2 regions of the Candidatus Enterococcus mangumiae genome follow, and region 1 is predicted to be linked to the other one. Evidence: riboswitches for the same ligand, from Rfam matches in the RefSeq annotation. Region 1 holds a riboswitch; the other holds the start of a gene.
What was found. A riboswitch is a leader RNA that binds a small molecule or an ion and turns the genes downstream of it on or off. The one in region 1 is predicted to bind thiamine pyrophosphate.
Positions count from the first base shown of each region.

Region 2: linked by a shared signal. The riboswitch ahead of thiD (bifunctional hydroxymethylpyrimidine kinase/phosphomethylpyrimidine kinase) and the one ahead of thiT (energy-coupled thiamine transporter ThiT) in region 1 are both predicted to bind thiamine pyrophosphate.

Region 1 covers NZ_CP147250.1:991,422-996,349, forward strand. The annotation lists gene DOK79_RS04785 (patatin-like phospholipase family protein) at 1-75, opposite strand, end outside; gene DOK79_RS04790 (hypothetical protein) at 309-1,085, shown strand; gene thiT (energy-coupled thiamine transporter ThiT) at 1,140-1,718, opposite strand; TPP riboswitch at 1,810-1,911, opposite strand; gene DOK79_RS04800 (ribose-phosphate diphosphokinase) at 1,935-2,903, opposite strand; gene glmU (bifunctional UDP-N-acetylglucosamine diphosphorylase/glucosamine-1-phosphate N-acetyltransferase GlmU) at 2,993-4,366, opposite strand; gene purR (pur operon repressor) at 4,525-4,928, opposite strand, start outside.
Region 2 covers NZ_CP147250.1:3,250,744-3,255,671, reverse strand. The annotation lists gene DOK79_RS15380 (pyruvate, water dikinase regulatory protein) at 1-179, shown strand, start outside; gene thiE (thiamine phosphate synthase) at 247-882, opposite strand; gene thiM (hydroxyethylthiazole kinase) at 872-1,684, opposite strand; gene thiD (bifunctional hydroxymethylpyrimidine kinase/phosphomethylpyrimidine kinase) at 1,681-2,493, opposite strand; TPP riboswitch at 2,571-2,668, opposite strand; gene DOK79_RS15360 (helix-turn-helix domain-containing protein) at 2,885-4,369, shown strand; gene DOK79_RS15355 (WxL domain-containing protein) at 4,510-4,928, shown strand, end outside.

The DNA.
Region 1 (4,928 bases):
GGCAAAAGGTTGTTTCGCTTGTTGCACGCCACTCTGCTGATAACGTTCCGACCAATAGACTTTTTGGACTTTCATAGACACCTCTGCTTCTCTTTTTCTTTTATTATATCAGTAAACAGCCAAAAAGGGCGCGCGTGAACAGTAACACGTTATCAACGTTATATATAGATTCCTTTTTGCGCATTATCCATACTTTATCCATAAACTAATCGTTACTTTGTAATCGAATTTTAAAATAAAAGAAACAAGCTTTTTTTCAGTAAATGTTGTAAAATGAAAGGGATGAGACAAAGGGGAGGAGGAGTATGATGAGTGATTCAGTATATGTACATATCGATACAACTAGTAACGCCGTTTTGACCAAAGGGCTGTCTATCAATGATTTTTCAAATAGCATCGTGCATTTCCCTCAAAATCTACTTTTGTTGGACCCTTCTGCATCTGCCGGAGAATATGAATCACATACTGGTTTGAAGGTCATTCGCGGCACTGAGAATATCCAAAAATTTTTCCAAACAGTGCGCAGCCGTAACAATAGTACGGATCTTAAATGGATCGATTTTACCGATTTGACGATGTTAAAAGAACTAAGTCCTCTGGAAATCTCAGAGTTGCTTTATTTTGGTCATATGAAAACTCATCTTCACTCTCCTTTTTTCTATAAATTACAAAACAACTTTGTCTATTTCGATCTGAGTGATCATCTAGGTAGGACCTACTACCGTTATTTAGATGAATTTTATCGTATCTTTGCCAACAAATTGAGTAAGATCTTAGCAGGTAAAATCAACGAAAAAAAATCATTTTTCCGAAAAGAGATCCCCGTCGAGAAAATCAGCGTGGAAGTCTTGAAAAAAATGCGTAACTTGATGCAAGAAGGAATCATTTTTTCATTTGATCAAGCGGGTTTGATCGATGATAAATATGAGATTCCGATCTATGTCATCGAAGATTATATTTGGAAATTAAAAGGGACACGCTATCTAGAAGAAAAACCGGTAGCTGTTCTTGTCTATCATGTCGCACAACAACGTTGGCAACTAGAAGGCAATACTTCTGACTTTGTGTACAATACATTTGTATGATGAAAGCAATCCAATTGAAAAAGCGTAAAGGTCGACTGTCCTTTACGCTTTTTTTTAGTTTTTACGAGTCTGTAAACGTTCCCCTTCAAATAAAGAAGGCATAGTCTGCTCGATCCCTAATAAGACGATTGCTGTCACAATCCCTGTCGCAATCCCACTTGCGCCATTCATGACTAAAGAGAATAACCATGGATTCATTCCCCATAACGCGAAACTTCCCCAAAAAGCCACACCAGCAACAAAATGCCAGAAATATCTTGCGGTCACACCAACGAATGTTGCTAAAATGATCGTTGAGGCCATTTTCTTACGATTCCCTTGCAGGTAGCTTTGTTGCATTCTTTGTGAAAAAATCCCTGCCACACCAGCAAACGTGAAAGCGATCGGATATTCGATCAAGACTTGGATCACACTCAAGTAGTACACTCTTCCTAGAGGAAAATGGAGAATTCCCCAGAGAAATGCAGCCCCCATCCCAGCCTTCCAGCCTCTTCTTAAAGCAAATAAAGTCATAGGGATCTGTCCTAGTGAGATCTCAAAACTACTACCTATTTGCAGAGGGATCATAGAAAGCACTAAAGATAACGCTGCGACGATCGTTCCCTCGATCCAGACACGATGATTCTTATTCATAAAAAAACTTCCTCCTTTATCATTGGACATCACAAAGGAGGAAGTAAGTTTGTATTTTAGCAGACAGCTTCGTGCATATTTACACTAGCAAAAGCTATTCATTCACAATTCCTACGCTCGCATAACCGAAACAGGTACGAAGGGTTTAGAATAATTCAGTCTCAGCCCAAAACGGACTCCCCTTTGTGATTGTAATTATTTAGTTTTGACCGACCTTTATCTTTTTGTTTCAAATAAAGGACTGACTGGTTTGTTTTCATGGATGCGTTTGATTGCGTCACCCATCAAGCCGCCAACGCTTACTTCGTCAATCTTATCAATTTTACCATCTTCTGGCAAATAGATTGAATCTGTTACGACTAAGCGTTCAATTGCAGAGTCTTCGATTCTTTGTAAAGCAGGTCCTGACAATACAGGGTGTGTACATGATGCATAAACGCTCACTGCTCCAGCTTCTTTCAACGCGTTAGCTGCCAATGTGATCGTTCCAGCTGTATCGATCATGTCATCGATCAAGACACATGTTTTGCCTTCTACTTGACCAATGATATTCATCACTTCTGCCACATTCGCTTTCGGACGGCGTTTATCGATGATCGCAATTGGTGCTTTTAAGAATTCAGCCAATTTACGCGCACGAGTAACACCACCATGGTCGGGTGATACCACAACGACATCATCGCCTTGGATCCCTTTTTCTAAGAAGTAATTCGCAATCAGTGGTGCGCCCATCAAATGGTCGACAGGAATATCAAAGAATCCTTGGATTTGGACTGCGTGCAAGTCAAGTGTCAACATTCTTGTTGCTCCAGCTTTTTGGATCATATTTGCCACTAATTTTGCAGTGATTGGTTCACGTGCGCGAGCTTTACGGTCTTGACGTGCGTAGCCGTAATAAGGCATTACAACGTTGATAGTTTTAGCACTTGCACGCTTCAATGCATCAATCATGATCAATAATTCCATCAGGTTATCATTTACCGGACTACTTGTTGATTGAATAACATACACGTGTGAGCCACGGATACTTTCTTCGATATTGACTTGGATCTCACCATCACTGAATTGAGTGACTGATGATTTTCCTAGTTCAACCCCAACAGCTGCAGCGATTTTTTCTGCCAATGGACGATTTGAGTTTAATGCAAATATTTTTAATCTTGGATCAAAGTAATGTTTGGACATGAGGACCTCCGCTTTCTTTTTCACAACTCTACTACCTAATAAATACTAGTCATATTTGTCGAATAAATCAAGTGGTTTTACAAAAAGTATCAATTTGAATATGGGAGTTTCTTCGCGTATCCTTCTTTATTGACTTGTCTAGCACGTGCAATTGCCATCGCATGCTCAGGAACATCGTTGGTAATCGTTGAACCAGCAGCGATACATGTGTTCTCTGCAACATCTACTGGCGCCACAAGATTCGCATTTGAACCGATAAAACTATGGTCACCCACTGTTGTATGATGTTTTGCTTTTCCGTCATAATTGACAAAAACGACACCACAACCGACATTGATTTCTTCCCCTAATGTCGCATCGCCCACGTACGTCAAATGACCGACTTTTGTATTTTTGCCGATTTTCGCATTTTTCACTTCGACAAAATTACCGATATGGACGCCTTCAGCAATTTCAGCTTTTGGACGTAAATGAGCATAAGGTCCCACATCTGCTTTACTTTTGACCACGCTGTTTTCGATCACTGAGTTTTCGATCACTACTTGGTCACCGATCTTGCTATCAACGATGCGAGAATGCGCCCCGATGAAGCAATCTTCGCCAATCTCCGTTTGTCCTTGAAGTTGGACACCCGCTTCAATCACCGTATCTGATCCGATCACTACATCCGCATCGATATACGTGGTGGCTGGATCAACAAAGCTCACGCCATTGACCATGTGTTTTTTATTGATTCGTTGGCGCATCAATTCGCTTGCTTTTGCTAGTGCGATGCGATCGTTGACGCCCATACATTCATCAAAATCTTCCGTTTGATAGGCAGCAACTGGATTACCAGCATCTTTTAGGATCTCAACGATGTCTGTTAAATAATACTCGCCTTGCGCATTATCTGTGCCGACTTTGTTCAATGCTTCAAATAACGCTTTGTTATCGAAACAGTAAGTCCCTGTATTGATTTCTTGGACTAATGCTTCTTCTGGAGACGCATCTTTTTGCTCAACGATTTTTTCAACGATCCCTACATGGTCACGGATGATTCTTCCATATCCTGTTGGGTCTTCTGCTAGCGCAGTCAAAATCGTAGCACTTGCATTTTTCCCTTGATGGTATTCAAATAAGTTATTCAACGTCTCAGTTGTCAATAAAGGGGTGTCGCCACTGATGACTAACGTTGTGCCTTCCTTACCTGCTAAAAATGAGGCAGCTTGTAGTACCGCATGGCCCGTTCCAAGTTGTTCCGCTTGTAACGCATATTCACTGCGTTCACCTAACTGAGCTTTGACTTTCTCCGCACCGTGGCCAACGATCGTTACGATTTGGTCAGGATTTGTTTCGCTTACACGGTTGATGATATGTTCGACCATCGGTTTTCCAGAAACAGGGTGCAGCACCTTGTATAGTTTTGATTTCATGCGAGTCCCTTTACCCGCGGCTAATATGATTGCATAACGTGCATCCAAATGTGTCACTCCTAAATTACGATTTATTACTTTTAAGTTTAGCCCAGTCGCCCTTTTTTTTCAACTAATCGTTCATTCTTAGCCATTAGACCACAAAAAAGAAGAGACATCAATCATCATCTCTTCTTTTTCCATAACACTTCTGTTATTAAAATGCTTTATTCGTCGAAATAATTTCCTGGTACTACAGTGATATTTTTCGTTTTTGTATCGACGTCTTTGACGTACAGTAAAGAGGTGTAATCGTTGATTGCACGATGTCCATTGAATTTTGATTCCGCAAATACAGTGATCCCAACAAGCTCAGATTCAAATTCTTCGATCAAGCTCTTCATTCCGTTCACTGTTCCGCCGCCTTTCATAAAGTCATCGACGACAAGGACACGAGAACCACGTTTCAAACTTCTTTTTGATAGTTCCATTTTTTCGATACGTTCAGATGAGCCTGAGACATAGTTCACACTCACTGTGGACCCTTCTGTGATCTTGGAATCACGACGAACGATAACAAACGGTGCGTTCAAGTAATAAGAAACTGCTTGAGCGATCGGCACTCCTTTTG
Region 2 (4,928 bases), 1.0 Mb from region 1:
TAGATTCTTTAGGATTACATCAAACGTCTAGCTACAATAATTTAGAAACGATCAATAAAGAATTGGAATACTCCCAAGAGATTTTCGATCGCTATGGCAATTTTGTGATCGATGTATCGGATAAATCGATTGAAGAAACGGCTTATCTCGTTGAAAATCATTTAAAAAGTTTGAAATGAGTCACAAGGTAAAAAGCAATCTGTGTAAATGTATATGGACGTTTACGCAGATTGCTTTTTTGTTTTATTATTTGATGAATTTGTTGATTTGGGTGAAAAGTTCTTGAGTTGCTTTTTTGATTTCTTGCTTTGCCAAGATCGCTGAAACAACGGCAAAACCTTGGATCGGGAAGTCCTTGAATGCTGCAATCGTCCGTTCGTTGAGTCCGCCGATCAAAACAACCGGAATCGAAACATGTTGAAGAATATTTTTTAGTTCAGTTTTTGTTACTTCAATTGCATCTGACTTGGTAGAGGTGGGAAACATCGCACCTACACCTAAATAATCCGCACCGGCTTCTTCTGCTAAAATCGCCTGTTCAACGGTCTGAACGGAAGCACCGATGATTTTTTCAGGTCCGATCATTTTTCTCACCACAGCAACAGGTAAATCTGTTTGACCAACATGTACACCATCTGCATCACAAGCTAACGCAATATCTACCCGATCATTGATGATCAATGGAACCCCATAGTGATCTGTCAATTCTTTGAGACGATGAGCCTCTTCAAAAAAGTCACGTGAGCTGGCTGCTTTTTCCCGCAACTGTAAGACGGTGATTTCTCCATCAAGTGCTTGTTTCACTGCTTCTTGAAGTGTATGTGATTTTAGCAGTGACTGATCTGTGACGAGGTACAAACGATAATCGATGTCATTTTTCAACATAATTTCCTCGTTGGGTCAATGTTTGTTGGTCGATACGACTGATCTCATCGATCAACGCGACACGAAAGCTTCCGGTACCAGTTGTTTGTTCGAAAGCAAGTTCTCCAGCAATGCCCATTGCTAAAACAGCTGTAGTGGCTGCATAGAAGAGTTGATCGGGGAAACTACCACAAAAGCTAGCAATCAAAGAGGTGAGCATACAACCGGTACCAGTGATCCTACTCATTTCAGCACAACCATTATGCACTAAGATGTTTCGTCGTCCGTCAGAAATCACATCAACAGCACCAGTGATCACTACGATACATTTATGCGCTGTTGCTAATTGATCTGCAATCAGTTGCGCTTCTTCAATCGAGCTTGTATCATTCGCCGAGGCATCGACACCTTTTGTGGAACTTGTGATTCCGGCTAAGAAGCGGATTTCTGAAATATTACCACGTATCACGGCACAATTCAGCATATTAATGATCGATCTGGCTGTTTCATTACGGAAGTCAGATGCGCCTGCGCCAACGGGATCAAAAATGATTGGAATCCCTTTTTCATTAGCTGTTTGTCCAGCTAAAAGCATGGAATTTACCGTACGTTCGTTCAGCGTTCCCATGTTTAGTACCAATGCTTGTGACATCCCTGTGATTTCCATCACTTCCAGCACTTCATCCGCCATGATCGGTGAGCCACCGATTGCAAGTGTCAAATTTGCACAATCGTTGACAGTCACATAGTTGGTAATATGGTGGACCAAAGGATTGTTCGTACGTACCGTCTCTACAGCTGTTCCTAAAAATGTGTTCATTCGTTTTGCTCCTCCTTTAAGCCATCGCGATAAAGCGAATAAAAATGATTGGTCGGACCATGTCCTTTGCCCAATTCTAGTGAATGCTCGATCGCCATGGTGATATATTTTTTGGCCTTTGAAACTGCTTGTTCTAATGTTGCACCCAAGGCAAGTTGTGAAGCGATTGCAGAAGAGAAGGTACAACCAGTTCCGTGAGTATTTTTTGTGGGGATGCGTGCTGAACTGTAGGAATAAAGGTTTTCCCCATCAAACAAGACATCAGTAGCTTCACCTGAACCATGACCGCCTTTGATCAGAACCGCACTCTGACTTATTTCATGAATGGCTTTTGCTGCTCGCTCCATTTCTTTCACTGAAGAAATCGAACGATTCACGATTTTTTCTGCTTCTGGAATATTTGGTGTGATCAATGTTGCCAATGGTAAGACTTCTGCAATCAATGTGTCGATCGCTTTAGGCTCCATCAGTGCGTTCCCGTTTTTCGCATACATCACAGGATCTAAAACCACATGTTTAGGTTGCCATTCTTTAAGACTATCAGCGACAGCTAACATGGTATCTGCACAAGACAACATCCCGATTTTGACAGCGTCTGGGTAGATATCTTCAAAAACAGCTGTCATTTGTTCGTTGATGATCGTCGGTGAGATGTCTTGATATGAAATCACACGAGCGGTATTTTCAGCAACGACTGAGGTGACCACCGACATGCCGTAAACACCATGAGCGGCAAATGTTTTTAAATCGGCTTGGATACCGGCGCCACCGCTACAATCTGAACCGGCAATACTTAGTACTTTCTTCATCAGGTTCCTCCTTAAAATAGAAAAAAAGACATTCTTCCAGTATAGAAGAATGCCTTGATTGTTTCGATTTCGCATCAACAAAAAGGACATTTGCTCCCTACGCTGGTATCAACCAACAGGTTCAAAGGGTCAGGTTTTACCTTCTCAACGCAATAACGTCCCCCCGCAAACAAAATCATATTCGGTTACTAGTTAATCATATCTGAAAATAGATGGATGTTCAAGTGTGAGAATAAAGTAAGTAAAATTTAGTAATAACCATTTCTCAATTGTTAAGTATCACTACAAATTTATTTCTAAATTCTAGAAATTTTATGAATATTTTTTCTTTTGATTACGTGTTAAAATGCAGATTAGTAAATTTCTTATTAACATTTAGGGGTGAAATAATATGCAAACTTTCCTAACAAAGATTTCTCAAAAAAAGATAATATTATTAGAATACTTATTGGAAAAAGACACATGGTGCTCAATGCAAGAACTAAAAGAAATATTAACTGTTACAGAAAAATCAATTCTTCATTATATTGAAGAACTAAGTCTCTTGTTTTTAGAGTATGGAGAAAATATTACTCTGGAGAATAGAAACAATAAACAATTTTGGATACATAAGAAGAAAGATTTCCCAATCTACAATATTTATCTGTATTTTTATAAGGATTCCTATAATTATCAATTGATTGATTTTATGTACCATTATCCCGATGAATCACTTGAATCTTTTGCTAAATCTCAGTATACCAATGTATCGACAGTTTTTCGTTATGCAAAACTATTAGTACCTTATTTTGAAAGACATCGTTTTAAATTCCAACCTTTCAAATTGGAATTGAATGCTGAAGAAATTGCAGTACGCAGTTTCTTTTATTACTTTTATTGGAATTCTACTAGACATAGTGAGAAAAGTTGGCCATTTAAAACATCATTGTCTATTATAAAAAACTATATCAATGCATTTGAAGAAATCTATCAGGTTTCATTGAGTTCTTTGCAAAGACGGATGCTTTCCTATTGGTTAACAATCAATTTAGAGCGGAGTAAAATAAGAGCAATAAAAATCAATCAGTTCTATCGAAAAGTTGTTGATAATGACTATAATTTTAGTTATCTAAATCAATGGGTGGATGAAATGAATTTGGATTTGTCTTTGGATGAACGGTATTTTCTTTATCAGATCATCTATTCTTTCGGAATTATTGATGGTAATAAAAAATATGAAAATAGTCACGCAACAATCCATAAGAAAGTTAATACTCCTTCATTTCGAGCAGTATTAAATTTAGCAGTTGCGCTAGAACAACAATTTCAGTTTAAGTTGGATATAGAAGATCCCGAATTGATTTTTAATTTTGTCGCCTTTCATGAAAGAAGTTCTTTATTCTTTGGGAATACGGATCTTTTTTTTAATCGTTCATACATTAAGGAAATTCAAGAAGAAAACTTACGTGCATCAATCGTAATGGAGGATTGTCACAAAATACTTAAGAATACATCAGACAGTGAGGTAACGGCTCTTTTAGAAAATTGGGAACAATTGTTTTTGTCATATTATTTTATCTTAGATTATTACGATTTATTTTTATGTAATGTTGATCCGATAAAAATATTGATTCAAGACGATTTACACCATACTCATCGATTATGGTTGATGAATAAGATACAAACGTATTATGGGCATGCCTATTTTTTTGCTTTTTATGATTATCAAACAGAAGTATCAGAAGTAGATTTAGTAATCTCTAATTATTACTTAAATACAGAAAAAACACCTCTATTATTGATGAAGAATATTCCTACAAATCGAAATTGGCGACAATTGGATGAACTTCTTTCTAAAATTGCGTATAAAAAAGCTAACTTTCTTAAAGAAAACTAGCTTTTTTTCTTTGCGCCAAATTTTGACTTTTAGTTTTATTCTAAGATTGGATATTTTTTTGAACTAGAATTAAAAAAAGAAACATGTAAAAATTATCACTGGTTTGATTAAACCGATTATTATTTAGGAGGAATTTTAAAATGAAGAAAATTATAACAACAGCAACTTTTGCATTGTTAGCAGCCAGTGTCTGTGGTGGGGTGGCATATGCAGGAGAAGCAACCGAATTTACTGAATCAACAAATAAAACGAATGTTACATTAACAGCCGGATCCGGAACAGATGTGGAACCAGTTGTCCCAGATGATACTCATGATGATGATCCAAGTACAGGAGATACTGGTTCTCTATCCATTCCTTTTGCATCGAATATTACGTTTGGTCAACAAGAAATCAAGCAAGGGGATGCAGATTACTATGCGCTAAATAAAAGTCCTTACGTTCAAGTAAATGATACGCGAGGAGGCGCAAAAGGATGGACTTTAGGTGTAACAATTTCGCCATTTGTCGGAGAAAATGGTCATGAACTAAAAGGGGCGCAAATGACGCTTTCTAATGG